3 regions of the Rhodococcus sp. NPDC059234 genome follow, and region 1 is predicted to be linked to each of the others. Evidence: riboswitches for the same ligand, from Rfam matches in the RefSeq annotation. Region 1 holds a riboswitch; each other region holds the start of a gene.
The links. Region 1 has a riboswitch for thiamine pyrophosphate ahead of thiC (phosphomethylpyrimidine synthase ThiC). Riboswitches for the same ligand answer to the same signal wherever they lie in the genome.
Positions count from the first base shown of each region.

Region 2: it holds a riboswitch for thiamine pyrophosphate, as region 1 does, so the genes downstream of both, thiO (glycine oxidase ThiO) here and thiC (phosphomethylpyrimidine synthase ThiC) in region 1, are expected to answer to the same signal.
Region 3: it holds a riboswitch for thiamine pyrophosphate, as region 1 does, so the genes downstream of both, ACFXGJ_RS21200 (purine-cytosine permease family protein) here and thiC (phosphomethylpyrimidine synthase ThiC) in region 1, are expected to answer to the same signal.

Region 1 covers NZ_JBHZAH010000065.1:19,675-27,101, reverse strand. Annotated here, with positions in the region: gene thiD (bifunctional hydroxymethylpyrimidine kinase/phosphomethylpyrimidine kinase) at 1-270, opposite strand, end outside; gene thiC (phosphomethylpyrimidine synthase ThiC) at 267-1,943, opposite strand; TPP riboswitch at 1,935-2,059, opposite strand; gene ACFXGJ_RS15055 (GNAT family N-acetyltransferase) at 2,221-2,565, shown strand; gene ACFXGJ_RS15050 (GNAT family N-acetyltransferase) at 2,729-3,094, shown strand; gene ACFXGJ_RS15045 (hypothetical protein) at 3,202-3,888, shown strand; gene ACFXGJ_RS15040 (exodeoxyribonuclease III) at 3,885-4,700, opposite strand; gene ACFXGJ_RS15035 (GNAT family N-acetyltransferase) at 4,732-5,682, opposite strand; gene ACFXGJ_RS15030 (peptide deformylase) at 5,675-6,265, opposite strand; gene ACFXGJ_RS15025 (DUF3263 domain-containing protein) at 6,486-6,812, shown strand; gene ACFXGJ_RS15020 (LytR C-terminal domain-containing protein) at 6,851-7,408, shown strand.
Region 2 covers NZ_JBHZAH010000093.1:11,104-18,530, forward strand. Annotated here, with positions in the region: gene ACFXGJ_RS18190 (hypothetical protein) at 1-1,239, opposite strand, end outside; gene ACFXGJ_RS18195 (NUDIX domain-containing protein) at 1,412-2,281, shown strand; gene thiE (thiamine phosphate synthase) at 2,313-3,014, opposite strand; TPP riboswitch at 3,041-3,152, shown strand; gene thiO (glycine oxidase ThiO) at 3,149-4,237, shown strand; gene thiS (sulfur carrier protein ThiS) at 4,238-4,456, shown strand; gene ACFXGJ_RS18215 (thiazole synthase) at 4,461-5,219, shown strand; gene ppk2 (polyphosphate kinase 2) at 5,296-6,243, shown strand; gene ACFXGJ_RS18225 (ABC transporter ATP-binding protein) at 6,321-7,268, shown strand; gene ACFXGJ_RS18230 (ABC transporter permease) at 7,268-7,427, shown strand, end outside.
Region 3 covers NZ_JBHZAH010000130.1:5,127-12,553, forward strand. Annotated here, with positions in the region: gene ACFXGJ_RS21170 (enoyl-CoA hydratase/isomerase family protein) at 1-588, opposite strand, end outside; gene ACFXGJ_RS21175 (NUDIX hydrolase) at 598-1,410, opposite strand; gene ACFXGJ_RS21180 (ABC transporter ATP-binding protein) at 1,443-2,273, opposite strand; gene ACFXGJ_RS21185 (YitT family protein) at 2,280-2,891, opposite strand; gene ACFXGJ_RS21190 (hypothetical protein) at 3,023-3,637, opposite strand; gene ACFXGJ_RS21195 (TenA family protein) at 3,634-4,239, opposite strand; gene ACFXGJ_RS21200 (purine-cytosine permease family protein) at 4,236-5,588, opposite strand; TPP riboswitch at 5,589-5,699, opposite strand; gene ACFXGJ_RS21205 (peptidyl-tRNA hydrolase) at 5,723-6,511, opposite strand; gene serB (phosphoserine phosphatase SerB) at 6,508-7,427, opposite strand, start outside.

The DNA of each region.
Region 1 (7,427 bases):
CATCCCGGTCTTCGCGGCGCTCACCCCGATGTCGCCGACCACCGACCGCACCTGGTCGGCCACGATCTCGGGGGGGATCTCGTGAAACCCGCTGACCCCCACCGAGTTCTGCACCGTCACCGCGGCCACCGCGACGCACGCGTGGACGCCACACATGGCCATGGTGCGCGAGTCGGCCTGGATGCCGGCGCCGCCACCGGAGTCGGTCCCGGCGATGGTGAGGACTCGGATCGGGGTCTGTCCGTCGGGGGTGAGGGGCAAGAACTTCACGGGGTGGACACTACCGGGAGGTAGACCTGGCTTCCCGTGCCCGCGAACTCCGCGGACTTCTCCGCCATCCCGGCCTCGATCGCGGCCGCGTCGGTCAGTCCGTTGCGTTCGGCGTACTCGCGCACGTCCGCCGAGATCCGCATCGAGCAGAACTTCGGTCCGCACATCGAGCAGAAGTGCGCGGTCTTCGCCGGCTCCGCGGGCATGGTCTCGTCGTGGTACTCGCGCGCGGTGTCCGGGTCCAGCGAGAGCGCGAACTGGTCGCGCCAGCGGAACTCGAAGCGCGCCTTGGACAGCGCGTCGTCGCGCTCCTGCGCGCGGGGGTGCTGCTTCGCGAGATCCGCCGAGTGCGCAGCGATCTTGTAGGTGATGACGCCGACCTTCACGTCGTCCCGGTTCGGCAGCCCCAGATGTTCCTTGGGCGTCACGTAGCAGAGCATCGCGGTGCCTGCCTGCGCGATGATCGACGCGCCGATCGCGGAGGTGATGTGGTCGTACGCGGGCGCGATGTCGGTGGCGAGCGGTCCGAGCGTGTAGAACGGGGCCTCCTCGCAGAGCTCTTCCTCGAGCCGCACGTTCTCCACGATCTTGTGCATCGGCACATGGCCGGGGCCCTCGATCATCACCTGCACGCCATGCGATTTCGCGATCTTCGTCAGCTCACCCAGGGTGCGGAGCTCGGCGAACTGCGCCTCGTCGTTGGCGTCGGCGATCGAGCCCGGACGCAGGCCGTCGCCGAGCGAGAACGTGACGTCGTAGCGCGCGAGGATCTCGCACAGCTCCTCGAAGTGCGTGTACAGGAACGACTCCCGGTGGTGGGCCAGGCACCAGGCCGCCATGATCGAGCCGCCGCGCGAGACGATCCCGGTGACCCGCTTGGCGGTCAGCGGGACGTACCGCAGCAGTACGCCGGCGTGCACGGTCATGTAGTCGACGCCCTGCTCGCACTGCTCGATCACGGTGTCGCGGTAAATCTCCCAGGTGAGCGCGGTCGGGTCGCCGTTCACCTTCTCCAGCGCCTGGTAGATCGGCACCGTGCCGACCGGGACCGGCGAGTTGCGCAGGATCCACTCGCGGGTCTGGTGGATGTCCTTGCCGGTGGACAGGTCCATGATGTTGTCCGCGCCCCAGCGCGTGGCCCAGACCATCTTCTCGACCTCCTCGGCGATGGAGGAGGTGACCGCGGAGTTGCCGATGTTCGCGTTGATCTTCACCAGGAACCGCTTGCCGATGATCATCGGCTCGGACTCCGGGTGCTTGTGGTTCGCCGGGATCACCGCTCGGCCCGCGGCGACCTCCTCGCGCACGACCTCGGGCGAAACACCCTCGCGCACGGCGCAATAACGCATTTCGGGCGTGACGATCCCGGCCCGCGCCCACGCCAGCTGGGTCCGAACGGGCTTGGATTCCCCGTCGCCACGCTCGCCCCCGATGTCGACCGCGGCGGGTTTGGTCCAACCGTCGCGGGTCCTCGGCAGGCCCGCCTCGAGGTCGATGTGGGCACCGGCGTCGGTGTACGGGCCGGAGGTGTCGTACAGGTCCAGGTGTTCGCCGTTGCTCAACTGGACGCGCCGGACGGGCACTCGCATCCCGTCGACGTCGAGGTACTGCTTGCTGCTGCCCTCGATGGGGCCGGTGGTGACAGTGCTGGTCGTGACAGAGGTGTCCCTCATGCGTGCTCTCCCTACGCCGGCATTACCCGGTCAGGTTCGACGGTCGACGGCCCTGGTCGCTCCGAAGAGCTAGCCGTCCTCTCAGCCCGCTGGTGCGAGCCCCCGTGGGGTTGTGTAGTTGTTTCGGCGCCGACCCTAGACCCGGCCCCGTGTGCTGCGCCACTCCGGGTCCACCGGCCGGGCGGGATTTGAGTGATCCCGCTCACAAATGTCTGCCGATTGACCTATAGTGGCGTGGGTCACATTTGGGTTACGGGCGGGGTAGGGAGACGGGTTCATGATTGCGGATTCACCGACCGCGGAAGTGTCGAACAATGCTGGTCAGAGTCGCTTCGAGCTTCGGCTGAACGGCGATCTCGTCGGCATTCTCGGTTACTACGAGTTGGACACGAACGCGGGCGTCGGGGTCCGTGGCGGCCGGCGCGCGGGCCCGCCCGTCGTCTCGTTCATGCACACCGTGATCGTGGAGGACTTCGGGCATCGCGGCCTGGCCGCGGTCATGGTCCAGCGCGCGCTTGATGCGGCCCGCGAGTACGGCTGGAAGGTTCGCCCGGTGTGTACCTACCTGCAGCGATTCATCGCCGACAATCCCCAGTACCGAGACGTGCTCGCTCCACTGTGATCGTCGGGCCGCGGCCTGCTTTGTGCCGATTCGGCCACGATTCGAAGAAGTCTGGGCGACAAACAGGCGAGGGGCTCGTGGTGCGGCGGCGCGATGGCGCCGGGGCTGCTTGCATGGCGATGTGGATCACATCTTCAAGCGACATCACGTCCAGGCAGCGGCGGTGAGCACGCCCGTCGTTGCGACGGCGAACCCGGCGCTCGCGCGCGTCGAGGACAATCCGTCGCACTCGCGTTTCGACCTGTGGGTCGGCGACGAGTTGGTGGGAATCCTCGGCTACCGAAGTGGGCGCGACGACCCCGGTGCGCCGCTGTCGGGTGGCCCGCAGGGCGCCGATCCCGAGGTGGTCGCCCTGATGCACACCGTGGTCAAGGAGGACTTCGGCGGTCGCGGATGGGCCGCGATCCTGGTTCGTGAGGTGCTCGAGGAGTCGCGGGTGCGGGGCTGGCGGCTGCGGCCGGTCTGCACCTACGTCCAGCGATACCTCGGCACGCACACGGAGTTCCTGGGGCTGATCGACGGCGACTGACCGCACTTCGCGGAAATTCGAGAGCACTGCTCTTGCAGTCTCGGGCGCGGGGGTGAATACTGCTCTCAACAGAGAGCGCTGCTCTCGTCCGAGGTGGGGAGCAAATCATGATCGACACAACCGTCCGACCGCAGACCCGCCGCGGGGGCGCGACCGCCGCGGCCGCGCTGTTCGGCGTCTCCGGGCTGCTGTTCCTGCTCTATCCCGCCGTCCGGCCGTACTCGGACTACCTGAACGAGACCACTCTCGACGGCGCACGCGCGTACGCCTCGGGCGGCTGGGTCGCCGCACACGTGTTCGGCATGCTCGGGTTCGTGTTGCTCGGGTTGGCGATGCAGGCGCTGCGGGACGTCCTCCGTGGCACGCCCGCCGATCGGATCGGCATCGCCGCCACCGTGGTGACGTGGGTCGGCGTCGGCCTGACCCTCCCGTACTACGGCGCCGAGGACTTCGCCCTGCACTCGGTCGCGATCCGTGCGCTCGGTGACGGCTCGCCGGACCTGCTCGACCTGGTCGTGCAGGTGCGGGGCGGCGGTACGCAGATGACGATGTTCGCGTCGGGGCTGGTGCTGGTCGCCGCGGGCGCGGTGACGGCCGCGGTCGCGATCTGGCGGTCGGGAGTGCTCGCCCGGTGGAGCGGGATCCCGCTCGCGGTCGGCTTCGCGCTGTTCGTCCCGCAGTTCTTCGGACCGCCGTGGGTACGGGTCGCGCACGGCGTCGTGCTGGCCGCCGGCGCGCTGTGGCTCGCTGCGGAACTGCTGCGGCCCCGTCGCGACGCAGCCGACGCGCGCTAGGCGAGCTCGACCACCACCGGTGCGTGGTCGCTGGCGCCCTTACCCTTTCGTTCTTCGCGGTCGATCGACGCACCGGTGACCCGGGCGGCCAGCGCGGGCGAGGCGAGCTGGAAGTCGATCCGCATGCCCTGCCGCTTCGGGAAGCGCAGCTGCGTGTAGTCCCAGTAGGTGTAGACGCCGGGGCCGGGCGTGAACGGCCGGACCACGTCGGAGAAGCCCGCGTCGACGAAGGCGTGGAACGCGTCCCGCTCCGGCTGCGACGTGTGGGTCTTGCCCTCGAACAGGGCCGGATCCCACACGTCCTCGTCGGTCGGCGCGACGTTCCAGTCGCCGACCAGCGCGACCTGGGCGTTCGGGTCGTCTGCGAGCCACTTGACCGCGTCGTCACGCAGGGTCGCGAGCCAGTCCAGCTTGTACTCGTAGTGCGGGTCGGACAGCTCGCGACCGTTCGGGACGTACAGGCTCCACACCCGCACCCCGCCGCAGGTCGCGCCGATCGCGCGGGCCTCGACCACCGGGGTGGCGATGTCCAGGCTGTCGGCGGCGGCCTTCGCGAACCCGGGCTGGCCCTCGAACCCGATCTGCACGTCGTCGAGTCCCACCCGCGAGATGATCGCCACCCCGTTCCACTGGCTCAACCCCACGTGCGCGACCTCGTAGCCGAGGTCGGTGAACCGGTCCGTGGGGAACTGGTCGTCGCGGCACTTGGTCTCCTGGATCGCCAGCACGTCCGTCTCGGTCCGCGCCAGCCAGTCCACGATCCGGTCCGTCCGGGCCCGCACCGAGTTCACATTCCACGTCGCCAGTCGCATGCCAGGCAGCGTAGTGCTCGGCGAGGACGGTTCAGTCGGGGGCGGTCGCGTACCGGTAGCGGTGGTGATCGATGAGCCCGAGGGTGCGGTAGAGCGCGATGGCCGCGTCGTTGTCCGCGGCCACCTGGATGTACGCGTGGGTGGCGCCGTTGTCACGTCCCCAGCGGATCATCTCCGCGCACATCAGCAGGCCGAGTCCGCGTCGCCGGTGCTCAGCCGCGACCTCGACCGCGGCCAGGCCCACCCAGTGCCGCCCGTCCGGCGCCTCTGTGACCGCAGCCCGCGCGATCGCGAGCAGTTCGGTGTCCGGGCTGCCGAGTGCACCGAATCCGAGTCGGCCGTCCCGGACGGCGCCGAGCACAGCCGGCGCGCACGCGGGCAGCGACTCGCCGTGATAGTGGTACAGCGGCAGCCAGCGTTCGTCCGGTACGTCCGCCACCGTGACCAGCGAATCACCTTCGGGCAGGGTCAGATTCGCGATGTCGGCGGCCATGACAAGAACCTCGTCGGAGACCTCCCAGCCCTCGGGCGCGGTGCCGAGGCGGTCGGGCAGCAGCAGCTGCAAACGCTGGCCCCGGTCGGCGTACCAGGCGCGCAGCCGCTCGGCGGTGTCGCCGGTGTAGAGGTCGCCGATCCGGTCCGCCTTGCCCAACGGGACCGCTGCGTTGGCGCGCCGGGTGAAGCCGTCGCCGAACCGAGCCAGCCATCCGTTCACCCAGGTCTGCTCGGTGCCGGGCCAGCCGTCGGCCGCGGCCAGCTCCAGGGCCCGGATCTCCCTCGTCAGCACCGGGCGGGCGCCGAGGGCCTTGAGCGCGACGACCTGGTCGGGGGAGACCTGCACGACCCGTCCGTCCGGAGCGCGGACCACGACGGCGGGAGCCAGCGAGACCAACTCGCCGATGATGTCCGTCAGCGGCTGCGGATAGCCCGGCGGAAGCTTGTAGCGCAGGACGACCCTGCTCCCGAGAGCAGCCTCAGTCATCGTGGCCGAACGGATCCTCGACCGTGCCGGGGATCCAGCTCTGCCCGGGCACGCCCCAGCCTGCCCGCTTGATCGTCTTCTTCGCTGCGCGTGCGTTGCGACCGATCAGCATGTCCGTGTACAGGAATCCGTCGAGGTGGCCGACCTCGTGCTGCAGCATCCGGGCGAAGAAGCCGTTGCCCTGGATATCGACCGGGTCGCCGTTGACGTCGATGCCGGTGACCCGCGCCCAGTCCGCGCGACCGGTCGGGAACTGCTCGCCCGGCACGGACAGGCAGCCCTCCTCGTCGTCGTCCGGGTCGGGCATGGTCTCGGGCAGTTCCGACGTCTCGAGCACCGGGTTGATGACCTCGCCGCGGCGCCGCTCGCCGTCGCCGTCGCCGTCGTAGTCGGGGCAGTCGTAGACGAACAGTCGCAGCGCAACGCCCACTTGGTTCGCGGCCAGGCCGACGCCGTTCGCGGCGTCCATCGTGTCGTACATGTCGGCGACGAGCTCGGCTACCTCGGACACGGGTTGCGTCACCGGTTTCGTGGGCTCGTGGAGCACCGGGTCGCCAACGATCCGGATGGGAAGAATTGCCATGGTGAGAAGGATAGTGGGGGTCCCGCGGGTTACCCGGACGGTGGTGGGCGTGAGCGACGCGCCAGCACGCCGAACCCGGGGCCGACGTGGCGATCGTGGTTGAATCAGTAGCCGAAGAACAACTGTGTAATTTCGTTGCTCGGTCACGTGAAGCCGACCGGGTGTCCGGGGAACTTTAGGTTTCGCTGAAATTGGGCGAGAGCTCGAAGTGGGGAGTGAGATGGACGGCGCAGCAGCGCGTAGCCGGAATTCCGAGCACACCGACCCGCAGGCCACCGACGAGGTGGGCGCGGACGGACTCACCCGCCGCGACCACGACATCCTGTCCTTCGAACGCCAGTGGTGGAAGTACGCGGGGGCGAAGGAAGAGGCCATCAAGGAACTCTTCGACATGTCCGCCACCCGCTACTACCAGGTCCTGAATGCGCTGGTCGACCGGCCGGAAGCCCTCGCCGTCGACCCCATGCTGGTGAAGCGACTGCGTCGGTTGCGGGCCAGCAGGCAGAAGGCGCGCGCGGCCCGCCGGCTCGGATTCGACATCACCTAGGTGCCGGCGACGATGCCGCGGCCTCTAAGGTCGGTACCGTGAGTACCCCGCAGCCTGCACCGTCAGGACCGCCGCTTCGCGCGCTCGCGATGGTCCTCATCGCCCTCGCCATCGCCTTCGCGGGCATCGGCGCGATGGCACTCTCCGGCTCGGGCTCGGACACCAAGCCCACCGAGGTGGTGCCCAGCGTCGCTCCGGTCACCGCGAGCCCGAACAGTCCCGGGGCCTCGGCGCGTGCGACCACCCCGGCCGTCACGTCCGTGGCCTCCGCGACACCGACGACCAGCGCGGTCGCCTCGGCGTCGGCCGTCGACAAGTCCGCCGTGCCGGTGCGGGTGTTCAACAACAGCACGGTCAGCGGTCTCGCCGCGCAGACTGCGAGCACAATCGAGGCGGACGGCTGGCACGTCTCCGAGACCGGCAACTACAGCACCGGGAACGTCGCCAGGACGACGGTGTTCTACTCGCCCTCCTCCGCCACCGAGAAGCAGGCGGCGCTCGAGATCGCGTCGGCCCTGGGTGCCACGGCGGAACCGCGCTTCGCGGGGATCCAGTCGGCCTCGCCGGGCGTGATCGTGATCGTCACCTCGCCGTAGGCGGGTCGCGGATCCGAGC
Region 2 (7,427 bases), on a different contig from region 1:
CACGTTGTTGCGCAATTGCGTTCTCGCCGTGTCGATCGCCTTGCTGAGCTCGGCGTCGGCGGCGGCGAAGTAGGTAGCCGAATCGCGGTCCCCGGTGCCCACCGCCACCGCGACCGCACCGTTCCAGTCCCCGCTGCCGAGCATCGCGATCAAGCGCTGGTGAGCCTGTGCCCATGCGGTACGGGCCGCCGCGGTCGCCGCGACCTGATCGGCGCTGACGTCCACCCGGCCGCCGTGCGGGTACTCGTCGAGCAGAGCCTTCAGTCGTGTCAGGTGGTCGTCGAACTGCTGGTCGTAGGCGCCGGTGAGTTCGCGCCGAACCAGGCTGAGCGTCTCGTCGGCGCGGGCCTGCTGGGCGAGGATACGGGCGGTCGTCAGATCGGTCAGCGGTCGGGCGCCGTCGTCCAGCGCGTGCGCGGTGGCCGTCGCCGAGACCAGCCCCGCGGCCACCAACCAGCAGACCGAGGCGGCGATCGCGGCCGCGGCGACGATCAGGCCGAGGTTCAGCCGACGGCGTGTCCAGCGGGCGAGCAGCAGCGCGGCGACGACCAGGGCCACCAGGGCGAGCACCAGCAGGGCGATCGCCAGCCACGGCGGTCGGGCGAACGCGTCCTGGCTCTGCACCACCCGGTCGGACTGCTCGGTGTGCAACTGCTCGGCGAGCGGCAGCAGCGTGGTCTGCATCATCGCCGAGGCCTCGCTCAGGTACGCCGAACCCACCGGGTAGCCGGTGCGGTTGTTGGCGCGCGCGGTCTCGACGAGGCCGGTGTACACCGGCAGCCCGGCCGACAACTGGGTCAACAGGGCGTGCGCGGTCACGTCGTCGGTCTCGACTCCCGCCGCCGCGTCGACGATGTCCTGACCCGCGTCGCCGACGGCCTGCGCGTACCTGTCCCGCACGGCGGCGGGCTCGATGCCGCCTGCGAGGAACGCTGTGGTGGCGGCCGCGTCCGCGATGGACAGCGAGCTGTAGAGGTGCTGGGACGCGTTCGCGAGTGGTTCGATCTCGGTGAGCAGGGTGTCGAGGGTGCGCTGGCGGTCGGCGACCTGGACCGCGGCGACGACGCCCGACAGCAGGGCGAGCGCGATCAGTCCGACGCCGAGGGTGACGATCTTGGCGGGCGTGGTGCGACTGAACGCGCGCAGCCGTGCGGGCCGGCTCGGCGGCGGTCGCAGCTCCGTGGTCGGGGCGGGCGTGTCGCCGAGCGGCTCGGTCGAAGGCGCAACTCGAACAGCCACTGTGCTGCACCCCTTCTATCTGGCCCGAGTGCCCGACAAAGGGCAGCATATAAGCAGTAACCGCGCTTTGGGATCTGCGACTGGCTAAGTTCGACGGCGAACAGTTGTGGCGGACACACGAGGAGCCGACTTGGCGCGGCGCGGCACGATCTGGAGTAGGTGAACGAAGTCGATGCGCGGTGACGGGGACGGCTGGGCCACGAGCGAGGACGGCAGCCGGTACTGGGGGCGATTCGGCGCGGCCGGGCTGCTGCTGCGCGCGCCCGCGCAGGACGGCGGCTCCGCGGTCCTGCTCCAGCACCGGGCGCAGTGGAGCCATCAGGGTGGCACCTGGGCGCTGCCCGGCGGGGCGCGGGACTCTCACGAGAGCACCACCCACGCGGCAGTTCGGGAGGCGGAGGAGGAGGCGGGCATCGCCACGGACCTGGTGCACGTGCGGGCCGAACGGGTGACCGCCCGAGCCGGGGGAGGCTGGAGCTACACGACGGTGATCGCCGACGCGCACACCGCGCTGGACACCGTCCCGAACGGGGAGAGCACCGAGCTGCGCTGGGTACCCGAGGACCGCGTCGAGGACCTCCCGCTGCACCCGGGTTTCGCGGCCAGCTGGCCGTCGCTGCGCGCGGCACCGGTGCGGCTGCTGCTCGACACCGCGAACGTGCTCGGATCGCGGCCGAACGGGTGGTGGCGCGACCGCGTCGGGGCCACCGGGGAGTTGCTGGCCGCGCTCGCCGGAAGCCTGCCGCGCACCATCGAGCTGCCCGGCGGTGGCTTCGGCTGGCTGCCGAGGGTCGAGGCGGTGCTCGAGGGGCAGGCCGTCGCCGTCTCAGACGTCGATGCCCGGGTCCCGGTGCACGTCGCCTCCGGCAGCGGCGACGACGCGCTGGCCCTGCTGGCGTCCGGTCGCTCGGCGTCGACCACCCTCACCGGGCTCGCCGGCGAGCTGACCGCGGTCGTCACCGCGGATCGCGGTCTGCGCGACCGGCTGCCCGAGTCCGTGCTGCGGCTCTCGCCGTCGGCCGTCCTCGACTGGCTGGACTGACTCACCCCACCCCACCCGACCCCGCCGGGGGTCAGCGGGCGTTGGCGGCCAGCGCATCGGCGAGGGAGCGGGCGGCGGCCTGGGGGTCCCGGGCCTCGGTGATCGCGCGCACCACGACGATGCGCTGGGCGCCGGCGTCGAGAACCTCCGGCAGTCGCTGCTCGTCGATGCCGCCTATTGCGAACCACGGCATCGTCGGCGACGACTCGGCGGTCGAGCGCACCAGCTCGAGGCCGGACGCGGTCCGTCCGGGCTTGGTGGGGGTGGCCCACACCGGGCCGGTGCAGAAGTAGTCAACGTCGTCCTCGATCGCCGCCAACTGGGCCTGCGCGCGGCTGTTCGTCGAACGGCCGATCACCACCTGCGGCCCGACGATCCGGCGCGCGTAGTGCACCGGCAGGTCGCCCTGCCCGAGGTGCAGCACGTCGGCGCCGGCGGCCAGCGCGAGGTCGGCGCGGTCGTTCACGGCCAGCAACGCGCCGTGCCGCCGGCAGGCCGCGGCCAGTTCGGCGAGGGCGCCGAGTTCCTCGCGGGTCTCCATCCGGCCGAACTTCTTCTCACCCGCCGAGCCCTTGTCGCGGAGCTGGATGATGTCCACCCCGCCGGACAGCGCGGCCTCGGCGAACTTGGCGAGGTCGCCTCGCTCACGGCGGGCGTCGGTGCACAGGTACAGGCGGGCGCTCGCGAGGCGTTCCCGTGGGGTCAGGTGCTTACCGGAATGCGAGGGATGCACGACCTCAACGGTAGTCTCTACGGTGAACGAAGTGACACGGGAGTCCCGGCGGACGCGGGGCTGAGAGGGGGCTCGCGAGCCCCGACCGTCATACCTGACCCGGATCATGCCGGCGCAGGGAGTGAGGTGGAGTTGTGAGCAGAACCGTCGCGGTGATCGGTGGCGGCGCCATCGGACTGGCGGTGGCGTGGCGCGCGAGCAGGGCAGGCTGGACCGTCACCCTTCACGATCCGGCGGTCGCGTCGGGCGCATCCTGGGTGGCGGGCGGCATGCTCGCGCCGCTGTCCGAGGGCTGGCCCGGCGAGGACGCGGTGCTGGCCGCGGGGGCCGCGTCGCTGGAGCGGTGGCCGGAGTTCGGTCGCGAGCTCGAGGCGCTGACCGGCGAGTCCCTGTTCACCTCCGACGGCTCGCTGACGGTCGCGCTCGACGCCGCCGATGCCGCCGACCTGCGCCGCGTCGCCGAATGGCTCGAGACGCAGGGGTACCGGCTGGACCTGCTCTCGCGTGCCGAGATTCGTGCGGCCGAGCCCTCACTGGCGCCGAACATCCGACTGGCCCTGCTCGCGGCCACCGAGTCGGCCGTCGACAACCGCGCCCTGGTCCGCGCGCTCCGCCGGGCCTGCGTGGACGCGGGTGTGACGTTCGCCCAGCAGGCCGTCGCCGACGTCGACGGGCTGGACGCCGATCAGGTGGTGATCGCCGCGGGCACGGCCGCCGCACGACTGTGGCCCGGACTGCCGGTGCGCCCGGTCAAGGGCGAGATCCTGCGCCTGCATCGCCGCCCCGGCGTCGCGCCGGCCCCCACCAGGACCATCCGCGGCAGCGTGCACGGCCGGCCGGTCTACCTGGTGCCGCGCGGCGACGGCATCGTGGTCGGCGCGACGCAGCACGAGTCCGGCGAGGACACCCAGGTCACGGTGGCCGGGGTGCGCGACCTGATCGCGGACGCCGAGGCCCTGATGCCGAGCATCGGGGAGTACGAACTGCACGAGACCGCCGCCGGGCTGCGGCCCATGAGCCCCGACAACCTGCCGATCCTCGGCCGGGTGTCGGACCGGGTCGTCCTGGCCGCCGGGGCCGGGCGCAACGGCATCCTGCTGACGCCGCTGTCCGCGGACGCGGTGGTCGCCGAACTGTCGGGCACGCCGCTGCCCGAGGCCAAGACCTGTTCTCCCGACCGGTTCGACGGGCTCGGGGTTTCGATCGACAGAGCGAGGAAGTAGATGACCAACGCACCGGTGAACATCGGTATCACCGTCAACGGTGAGGACCACCAGTTGTCCGAGCAGCTGACCGTGGCCCAGCTGCTCGCGCATCTCGGACTGCCGGAGAAGGGCATCGCGGTGGCGGTGGACGGCACCGTGTTCCCGCGCACGTCGTGGGACAGCCCGGTCGAAAAGGGCTGGGAGATCGAGATTCTCACGGCGGTGCAGGGTGGCTGACCCGATGGTGACGGACCAGCTGACGATCGCGGGACGCACCTTCGGCTCGCGCCTGATCATGGGCACCGGCGGGGCGGCCAACCTCGCGGTGCTCGAGGAGGCGCTGGTCGCGTCGGGCACCGAACTGACCACCGTGGCGATGCGACGGATCGACGCGGCGGGCGGCACCGGGGTCCTCGACCTGCTGACCACGCTGAAGATCGCGCCGCTGCCGAACACCGCCGGGTGCCGGGGCGCGGCCGAGGCCGTGCTCACCGCACAGTTGGCGCGCGAGGCACTCGAGACCGACTGGGTCAAGCTCGAGGTGATCGCCGACGAGCGGACCCTGCTGCCCGACGCCATCGAATTGGTCTCCGCCGCGGAACAACTCGTCGACGACGGATTCACGGTCTTGCCGTACACCACCGACGACCCGGTCCTGGCCCGTCGGCTCGAGGACGTCGGCTGCGCGGCGGTGATGCCGCTCGGCGCCCCGATCGGGACCGGCCTGGGCATCTGCAACCCGCACAACATCGAGATGATCGTCGAGTCGGCAGGGGTGCCGGTGATTCTCGACGCCGGCATCGGGACGGCGAGCGACGCCGCGCTGGCGATGGAGCTGGGGTGCGACGCGGTGCTGCTCGCGACGGCGGTGACCAGGGCGAAGGACCCCGCGCTCATGGCGACCGCGATGGCGTCCGCGGTGGTCGCCGGTCGCGCGGCGCGGCTCGCGGGCCGGATCCCGAAGCGGTTCTGGGCACAGGCTTCCTCACCCGAACTCTGACCGGATCCGGAGGTAGTCTCGAAAGGTGGACGATCTTCGGAACTCGAGTAGCGAGGACGCCGGCACCGACTTCGAGATGGCGCAGCCCCGGCAGGTTGACGTCACGCCCGAGATCGACGAGATCGGCGAACTGCTCCGCAAGTCCGGACGGATGCGCAGCGACGACGGTCCGGACGCGCCGTGGCGGCACGGGTACCCCTACGACAAGAAGATGACCCGCCGCCAGTACGAGCGGCGCAAGCGGACCCTGCAGATCGAGCTGTTGAAGCTGCAGGCGTGGGTCAAGGAGAACGACGAGAAGATCGTCATCATCTTCGAGGGCCGCGACGCGGCGGGCAAGGGCGGCGCGATCAAGCGGCTCACCGAGCACCTCAATCCTCGTGGCGCCAGGGTGATGGCGCTGGAGAAGCCCACCGAGCGCGAGCGCAAGCAGTGGTACTTCCAGCGGTACGTCGAGCACCTCCCGTCGGGCGGCGAGATCGTGCTCATGGACCGGTCCTGGTACAACCGGGCGGGCGTCGAGCGGGTGATGGGCTACTGCACCCCGCACGAGTACCTCGAATTCACCCGTTCCGCACCGGAATTCGAGCGAATGCTGGTGCAGTCGGGTATTCGCCTCGTCAAGTTCTGGTTCTCGGTCGGCCGCGAGGAACAGCACGCGCGGTTCGTCGCCCGCAGCACTGACCCGGTCAAGCGGTGGAAGCTGTCGCCCACCGACCTCGCCAGCCTCGACAAGTGGGACGCCTACACCGAGGCGAAGGAGGACATGCTGTTCTACACCGACACCCCGCACGCGCCGTGGACGATCGTCAAGTCCAACGACAAGAAGCGGGCGAGGCTCGAGGCGATGCGCTGGCTGCTGTCGCGGTTCGACTACACCGACAAGAACCCGCGGGTCGTCGGCACCCCCGATCCGTTGCTGATCGGCCCGGCCTCGACGGTGTACGACGAGGGCGAACAGCCCATCAGCCACTTCCCGGACCTGTCGACCTGGCCCGCACCCGGGGGTAACGGTCAGGGTTGACGTCATCCCCAGGGATGACGGATATCGAGACCTACGGAGGATGCGCACCGCGGTGCAACTGGTGAATCCTTGACCTCATGATTGAAGTGAGGGGATTGACCAAGATATACGGGCCCACGAAGGCGGTAGACGACCTGACCTTCACGGTGCGGCCCGGTATCGTCACCGGATTCCTGGGCCCCAACGGCGCGGGCAAGTCCACGACCATGCGGATGATCCTCGGTCTCGACCGCCCGACATCGGGCACCGCGTTGATCGACGGCGTTCCCTACAGCGAACTGAAGCAGCCGCTGCGGACGGTCGGAGCGCTGCTGGACGCGAAGTGGGTGCACCCCAACCGGTCCGCCAAGGCGCACCTGCAGTGGATGGCCGCCTCGAACGGACTCCCGTCGTCGCGGGTCGACGAGGTGCTGCGACTGGTCGGACTCACCGAGGTCGCGGGCAAGAAGGCCGGTGGATTCTCTCTCGGCATGTCGCAGCGACTGGGTCTCGCGGGCGCGCTGCTGGGCGATCCCAAGGTGCTGCTGTTCGACGAGCCGGTCAACGGCCTCGACCCCGAGGGCATCGTCTGGATCCGAAAGTTCATGCAGCGTTTGGCCGCCGAGGGCCGCACTGTCCTGGTCTCCAGCCACCTCCTCTCCGAGATGGCGTTGACGGCCGAGCACCTGGTGGTGATCGGCCGCGGTCGGTTGATCTCGGACACCTCCGTTCAGGAGTTCGTCGACCGGTCCTCCGAGTCGAGCGTGCGGGTGCGCAGCCCGCAGCTCGACGCCCTGCGCAGCCTGCTCACCTCGCAGGGCCTGACGGTCCGCGAGGACGGGCGGGATCCGCTCGACGGACAGGCGCTGGTGGTGCTGGACGCCACCACGGACGCGATCGGCCACCTTGCCGGCAGCAACGGAATCATCCTGCACGAGTTGTCTTCTCAGCGCGGATCGCTCGAGGAGGCGTTCATGAAGCTGACCGGTGACGACGTGCAGTACCACGCCGCGGGCGTCGAAGAAGTGATGGGAGGGGCGCTCTGATGGGTGTCATGGCAGCGGAACGAATCAAGCTCACCTCGACCCGGTCGCCCTGGTGGTGCACGGTCGCGATCGTCGGCCTCGGCCTCGGTCTGGCCGCGGTGGTCGGACTGAGCTCGAAGGCGAGTCTCAATTCGTTCAACAATCAGCTCGCGCAGGGGG
Region 3 (7,427 bases), on a different contig from region 1:
GAACTGGGAGGCCCACTTCCGGGCCGCGTTGTACACCTCGTCCGGGGCGACCATCTCGTCGATCAGGCCGATCGCCAGGGCCTCCTCGGCGCCGACGAACCGTCCCGTGAACACCAGGTCCTTGGCCTTGCTCGGGCCGATCAGCCGGGCCAGGCGCTGGGTTCCGCCGCCGCCGGGGATCACGCCCAGCAGCACCTCGGGGACACCGACCTTCGCGTTGTCGCCCGCGATCCGACGGTCCGCGCCGAGCGCGATCTCGAGGCCCCCGCCGAGCGCGTACCCGGTGATCGCGGCCACCGTCGGCTTGGGGATCTCCGAGATGCAGCCGAGCGCCGATTGCAGGTCGCCCGCGACGGGGCTCATGTCGGCGAACGACATCTCCGCCATCTCCTTGATGTCCGCACCCGCCGCGAACACCTTCTCCCCGCCGTACACGACGACGGCCTTGACCTCCGCGTTGACGGTCGCCTCGCGGGCCGCGGCCCGGAGCTCCTCCTGCAACTGTCGGTTCAGGGCGTTCATCGGGGGACGTGCCAACCGGATCGTGCCGATGCCGTCGGATACCTCGAGAGTCACAAACTCAGCCATGGGCGAAGGCTACCGCTCGCCCCAGGGGTGCGCCCCAGCGGCGTAGTAGGGCTCCTGACCGGGGAACCGCACCCGCCACGAGCCGTCGTCCTCCTGGTACAGCGTCGGGAGGATCACCGGGATCTCCGGCTGTGCGGCGAGAATCTCTGCAACGCTTCCGTATTCGCCGACCGACTGCAGCTGGCTCCAGGTCGGCGGGAGCAGCATCGTGCGGCCCCCGACCCAGTCCGCGACGGCCTGCTCCGGGGTCTGCCAGGTGACCTCGGCGGCCTCCGACGTCTCACCGTCCGCGACCTGACCCGCGGGGGCCGCGGCCACGAAGAAACGGGTGTCGTAGCGCCTGCCCTCACCGATCGGGGTGACCCAATTCGCCCACGGCCGAAGCAGATCCGCACGCAGCACCAGGTTCTCGCGGGCGAGGAACTCGCTGAACGAGAGCTCGCGAGCCTCCAATTGCTTGCGCGCCTGCGCGTATCCGGAGGTGTCCGCGACGACGGTGTCCGCGGTCGGTCCGGCAAGCAGGACCCCGCACTCCTCGAAGGTCTCCCGCACCGCCGCGCAGACCAGAGCCTTCGCACGGCCCTCGTCGACGCCGAACCGCTCAGCCCACCAGGAGACCGGCGGCCCACTCCAGGCGACGTCGGCCTCGGCGTCCTGCGGATCCACGCCGCCGCCGGGGAACACGGTCATGCCACCGGCGAAGGCCATTCCGCCGACGCGGCGGAGCAGGAACACCTCGGGCCCGGACGCGGAGTCGCGCACCAGGATGACGGTGGAGGCGTCCTTCGGGGGAACTTCGGGATGTGCTTCGAATGTGGACATGTGTCGGACGTTACAACTATCCCGAACCGCGGTCAGCGGCGGTGCTGGCCGGGCAGTCGCGCCCGCCTGGCGAAGAACCGTCCGTCCACCCGATCCAGTGCGATGGACTGGCTGAACGCCTCCGTCAGATTCTCCGCGGTGATCACGTCGTCGATCAGGCCCTGCGCGACCACCTGGCCTTCCTTGAGCAGCAGCGCGTGGGTGAAGCCCGGCGGGATCTCCTCGACGTGGTGGGTGATCAGCACGGTGGCGGGCGCATCCGGATCGGCCGCGAGGTCCGACAGCCGCGCGACGAGCTCCTCGCGACCACCGAGGTCCAGGCCGGCCGCAGGCTCGTCGAGCAGCAGGAGTTCGGGGTCGGTCATCAGGGCCCGCGCGATGAGCACCCGCTTGCGCTCGCCCTCGGAGAGGGTGCCGTAGGTGCGATCCGCCAGGTGCTCCGCGCCGAGGCTCTCGAGCATCTCCACGGCGCGCGTGGTGTCCATCTCCTCGTACTGCTCCCGCCAGCGTCCGAGCACTGCGTAGCCGGCCGAGACGACGAGATCGCTGACCACCTCGTCGGCGGGCACCCGGTGCGCGAGCGAGGACGAGGACAACCCGATCCGGGGCCGCAGTTCGCTGACGTCGACGCGGCCCAGCGTCTCGCCGAGCAGGTTCGCGTGACCGGAGGTCGGGTGCACCTCGGCGGCCGCGATCCGCAGCAGCGAGGTCTTGCCCGCGCCGTTGGGCCCGAGCACAACCCACCTCTCGTCGAGCTCCACCTTCCAGGTCACGGGACCGACCAGGGTGACACCGCCGCGGCGGATGAGCACGTCGTCGAAATCGATGAGCAGATCGGGATCTAGTTCGGGCACGACGCCCATCTTGACCTACGTGCTCGCGGCGCACGCGGCAGGACCGGCTTGCGTGTCGTCCGCCCCGGTCGGCGTGCAGGTCACCGGGCCGGCTCCGGGCTGTCCGCGACGGGGCCCCGGCATCACGCGCATCATCAGTTGGATCAGCGGCCCAATGCCGAGCGCGTACACCACGGTGCCGACCCCGACGGTGCCGCCGAGCATCCAGCCGGTGGCGAGCACCGCCACCTCGATCCCGGTGCGGACCAACCGGACCGACAGCCCACTGCGGCCGACCAGGCCGGTCATCAGGCCGTCCCGCGGCCCCGGACCGAGCCCGGCGCCGATGTAGAGCGCCGTCGCGAGGGCGTTGAGCACGACCGCGAACAGCATGACCGGAATCCGCGCAGCCAACGCGTCCGGCTCCGGCAACAGGGCCAGCGAGGTGTCCACGGCCAGCGCGATCACCACGACGTTCGCGACCGTCCCGACACCCGGACGCTGACGGATCGGAATCCAGAGCACCAGGACCGCCGCACCGGTCAACGCGGTGACGCTGCCGAAGCTCAGCGACGCGCGCTGCGCCACACCCTGGTGAAAGACGTCCCACGGGTCGAGACCGAGCCCGGCCACGACCATGAGGGCCATCGAGAACCCGTAGAGCCACAGCCCGACGAGAAGGGCGGCGAGGCGGGGCACGAGGGTGGACACGGTGGCCAGTCTCCGTGACGACTGGACCTGCAGAGAAGAGCCACTTCGCTCCCGCTGGACTGCACCGACTAGCCCGCGCACCCGTCCCAGAACTGCACCTCGAACTCGGCAACCCGGCCGAACGCCGCCCGCTGCGCCGGTGTGGGCTCCCCCGCACCCAGCAGCTCGCCGAGGTCGGCGACGTAGTTCGCGAACGGCGGCGCGCTCCAGTTGTCGATGAAGGAGCGGTACCGCGAGTCGGCGGCCGCGGCGCGCTCGCGGACGGTCGTCCACGCGTCGAGGTACGCCTTCTCCACCCCGTAGAGCACCGCCGAGGCGATCTCGTAGCCGTCGTGCAGGCTCGCGAGCATGAACGAGGTGTACGACACACAGCCGAGGCTGGGCCGATACCCGTCCCGGTCGAGCCCCCGTGCGTCGAGTTCGGCGCGAAACAGGCCGAGTTCCGGTGTGAGAGCGGCGATCCCGCCCGCGAGTACGTCACGGGACCGCTCGTCGGGCGCGAGGGTCAGCACGCCGGCGAGGAATCGGCGGAACTCGACCACGAACGCGTGGTCCTCGAGCAGCCAGCGGTCGAACGACTCCGCCGCGAGCGTCCCGTCGGCGGTGGCCAGGACGAAGGGGTGCTCGGCGAGCTGCCGCCAGCGGTCGGCCTCGCCGTCGACCAGCGCGCGTGCCCGGCTCATCGCGCGTCCCAGAACGCGAGCTCGTGACGCATCGCCGATATGAAGGCCGCCTCGGCGACCGCCGGATCGGGGTCGGCCTCGTCGAGCATCGCCGCACACCGGTCGGCGAGCGCCGCGAAACCCGGATCCGCGTAGGTGTCGACCCAGCGGCGGTAGCGGGGGTCGGCGGGCGGGTTCTCCGCCAGCGCGATACCGAGCTGCGAGTACCCCCACATGCACGGCAGCAACGCAGCCAGCCCGCGACCGTAGTCGGACGCCGCGTCGAGCAGGAAGCCCGTGTAGGCCTCGCACTGGGTACTCTTGACCGCGGAGTCGAACTGCGCGCCGAAGGGTTCGGACAGCTCGCGGTGCAGGCTCAGCTCCTCGTGCAGGGTCGAGTGCGCGAGATCCACCAGGTACCCGAGGTGGCCGTCGGGCGCCTGCCAGGCCAGCCGCGCGAACACCCGGGTGTAGTCGAGCAGGTACAGGTAGTCCTGCTCGAGCCAGCCGCGGAACACCGCCGGGTCGAGGTCGCCCCGCGCGATCCCGGCGACGGTGGGATGCGCGAGCTGCTGCGCGAGCAGCGGCCGGCCGAGCTCCTGCAGTCGGGTCGAGAGACTCACGCCCGCGCCCCCTTTCGGGCACCGATGAGGCCGATCAGCGCGGTGAGGACGCCGGCCACAACGAGCGAGGCCAGCGACGCCGACCAACCAGCAGACGAAATCCCCAGCGAGGACTGCAGATTCGTCCACCATTGCGTCCATCCCGCACCGAATCCGGTGAAGTAGGTCGGCGTGACGAGCTGATACACCACGAACCCGACCGCCCAGGGCAGCAGCATCCCCCACCGCGAGGGCGCCGACTCGGACACGTCCCAGACACCCCGCTTGATCAGGTAGAACGAGACCAGGAAGGTCGCGGTCAGCGGCACGAAGACGGCACCGATCAGGAACAGGAACGGCTCGTAGCTGTAGGCGTCCACGCTCAGCGCCAGCAGGGTCGCGACGGCGCCCACCCCGACGACCAGGTAGCGGCGGTCCAGCGAGGGCCGCAGGTTCTGCGCACTGATCGCGGTCGAGTAGATGTTGGCGAACGCCTCGTCCATCTCGTCGGCGACCAGGATCAGCAGCGCGACACCGGCGAGCGGGAGCACGAGCAGGCTGCCGATGATGTCGAATCCGGGCTCGAGGCCGAACGCGACGAAGGCCAGCACACCGAGCGCGAAGAACGCCACGGTCGCCCCGCCGTATCCGATCGTGGCGCCGAGGAAGGCGGCCCGCGGCGAGCGGGAGTGCCGGGCGTAGTCGGCGGCCAGCGGAACCCAGGAGATCGGCATCGCGATCACCAGGTCCACGCTGGTCCAGAATCCGGAGAAGTTGCCGTCGGTGAGCGAGGGCAGATCCTTCATCAGCACGTTCACGAGCAGGTACACCGTCGAGCCGATCGCTGCCCACACCGCATACCTGGCGAGGATGTGCACGACCTTGAGCGGTCGCAGCGCCATCAGCGTGGCGAGTACACCCGCCACGAGGACGAACGGCCAGCGCTGCCACCCGGTCAGGCGGGCAGCGGCCTCCGCCATGACGAACACCTCGAAGGTCGCCCAGCCGACGCACTGGACGAGGTTCAGGACCGTCGGCAGCGCGGACAGCTTGCTGCCGAGCAGTCCACGCATCATCACCATCGCGGGTGCGCCGACGGATGCGCCGGCGGACGCGGTCAGACCGAGCAGCGTCGAACCGATCAGGGCGCCGACGACCACCGCGAGCAGGGTCGCCAGCAACGACTGCCCCTGCAGCACTGTGTAGGTCGCCGCGACCGGCAGCAGCAGCGAGATGCCGAGATTCCCCCACAGACCGATCTGGGCCCCGAGGCCCAGAGTGCGCGTGGGGTTCTCGTCGAGAGTGAAGGACGGCTCCGAGGACTCGACGGAAACCGGACCCGGGGACGGGTCCCCGGATTGTGAACGCACAACAGACAACGCGCTGCTCCCTACGCCGGAATGACCCGGATCAGGTGTGACGGTCGGAGCAGCCGTGCTCCCTCTCAGCCCTACGACGCCAGGGCTCCCGTGCTGGACGCGCTCACCTTAGGCCGATTCCGCCGTCAATCCAAGCTGCCGGTCGACCCGGGCAGCCTCGCAGCCACGGTCGTCGAACCCGGGGCCACCTCGGTGAAGCCGGCGTCGCGCACCGCGACCGCTCGACCCGCCGCCAGCTCGCCGACGAGCGCGGACCACCGGTCCGGCTCGGCGTCGCGCACGGCGCACCGGAAGTCGTCGCGGGCCCACTGCCAGGCCTGCTCTGCGGTCATCGCGCCCGCGAGAATCATGGCCGCGTGTCCGACCTGCGCAGCGGCCTTGCCGACGGTCATGCCGAGCGAGCCGTCGATCCACAGGACGACGGTCCCGTCGTCGGGGTCGCCGGGCCGGTCGTGGTCCAGGTCGGTGCCGCCGATCTGCAGCTTGCGAATTCGGGCGTCGAGCGCGCCGACCGGTCCCGGCACCAGTGCACGGGCCTGCGCCCCACCCACCTCGGCGGTGACGCCGTCCACCGACTGCGCCGCCAGCCACTGGGCGCCCCGGGCCCGGCGCGCGACCTTGCGGATACGCGCGCCGGTCCAGGCTCGGTAGTCGGCGCTCCACGGGCCGGGCTCGCCGTCCGCACCGGCGCCGACCCGCTCGTCGAGGCACAACGCGACCGTCGCCGTCGCGGCGGCCGCCAGCAGCGCACTGCGGGCCGGCGGGTCGGCCTTGGGAATGTGCAACACCAGCGGCATCGCGAGCACGAGGGACGGGTCGTCGGGGTCCGGGCGGTCGCCATAACCGGCCGCCAGCACCGCGTGGCGGGCCCGGAAACCGGCATCGAGATCGGCTTCCGGAACCCCTTGTGTCACAGCGGAACCCGACGTACCAGACCGTCGACTGCGTCGGCCGCCTCCACCTCGTCCCGGGTCACCCCGAGTACGAAGAGGACCGCGTCGAGGAACGGGTGGGACAGGGCGGTGTCGGCCACCTCCCGCAGGGCGGGCTTCGCGTTGAACGCCACGCCGAGGCCCGCAGCGTTGAGCATGTCGATGTCGTTGGCGCCGTCGCCGACCGCGACGGTCTGCTCCATCGGCACCCCGACCTGGGCGGCGAACTTGCGCAGCGCCACCGCCTTCGCGGCCCGGTCGACGACCGCTCCGATCACCCGTCCGGTGAGCTTGCCGTCCACCACCTCGAGCGTGTTCGCCTCGACGAAGTCCAGCTCCAGGTCGTGCGCGAGCCCCTCGATGACCTGACGGAAGCCGCCGGAGACGACCCCGCAGTGGAAGCCGAGCCGGCGCAGGGTGCGAATGGTGGTGCGGGCGCCCGGGGTCAGCTCGAGGTCGCGGCCGACCTCGTCGATGACAGAGGCGTCGAGTCCGGCCAGCACCGCGACGCGCTGGTGCAGGGACTCGGTGAAGTCGATCTCCCCGCGCATCGCCGACTCGGTGACCGCGCGGACCTCGTCCTCCTTGCCCGCGCGGGCCGCGAGCATCTCGATGACCTCGCCCTGCACCAGCGTCGAGTCCACGTCGAACACGATGAGCCGCTTGGCGCGCCGGGCCAGGCCGGCGCGCTCGACGGCGATGTCCACGCTCTCCTCGACCGCGACCTCCGCGAGCGCGGTACGCAGCGCACCGTTGGCGTCCGCTCCGGTGTCGGCGGCGGTCACCATGAGTTCGAGCCCGGTGAGCGGGTAGTCCGCGATGCCGCGGATGGAGTCGATGTTCGCGCCCTGTTTGGCCAGTTCCCGGGCGATCTGCCGCAATGCGCGGGCGGTCACCG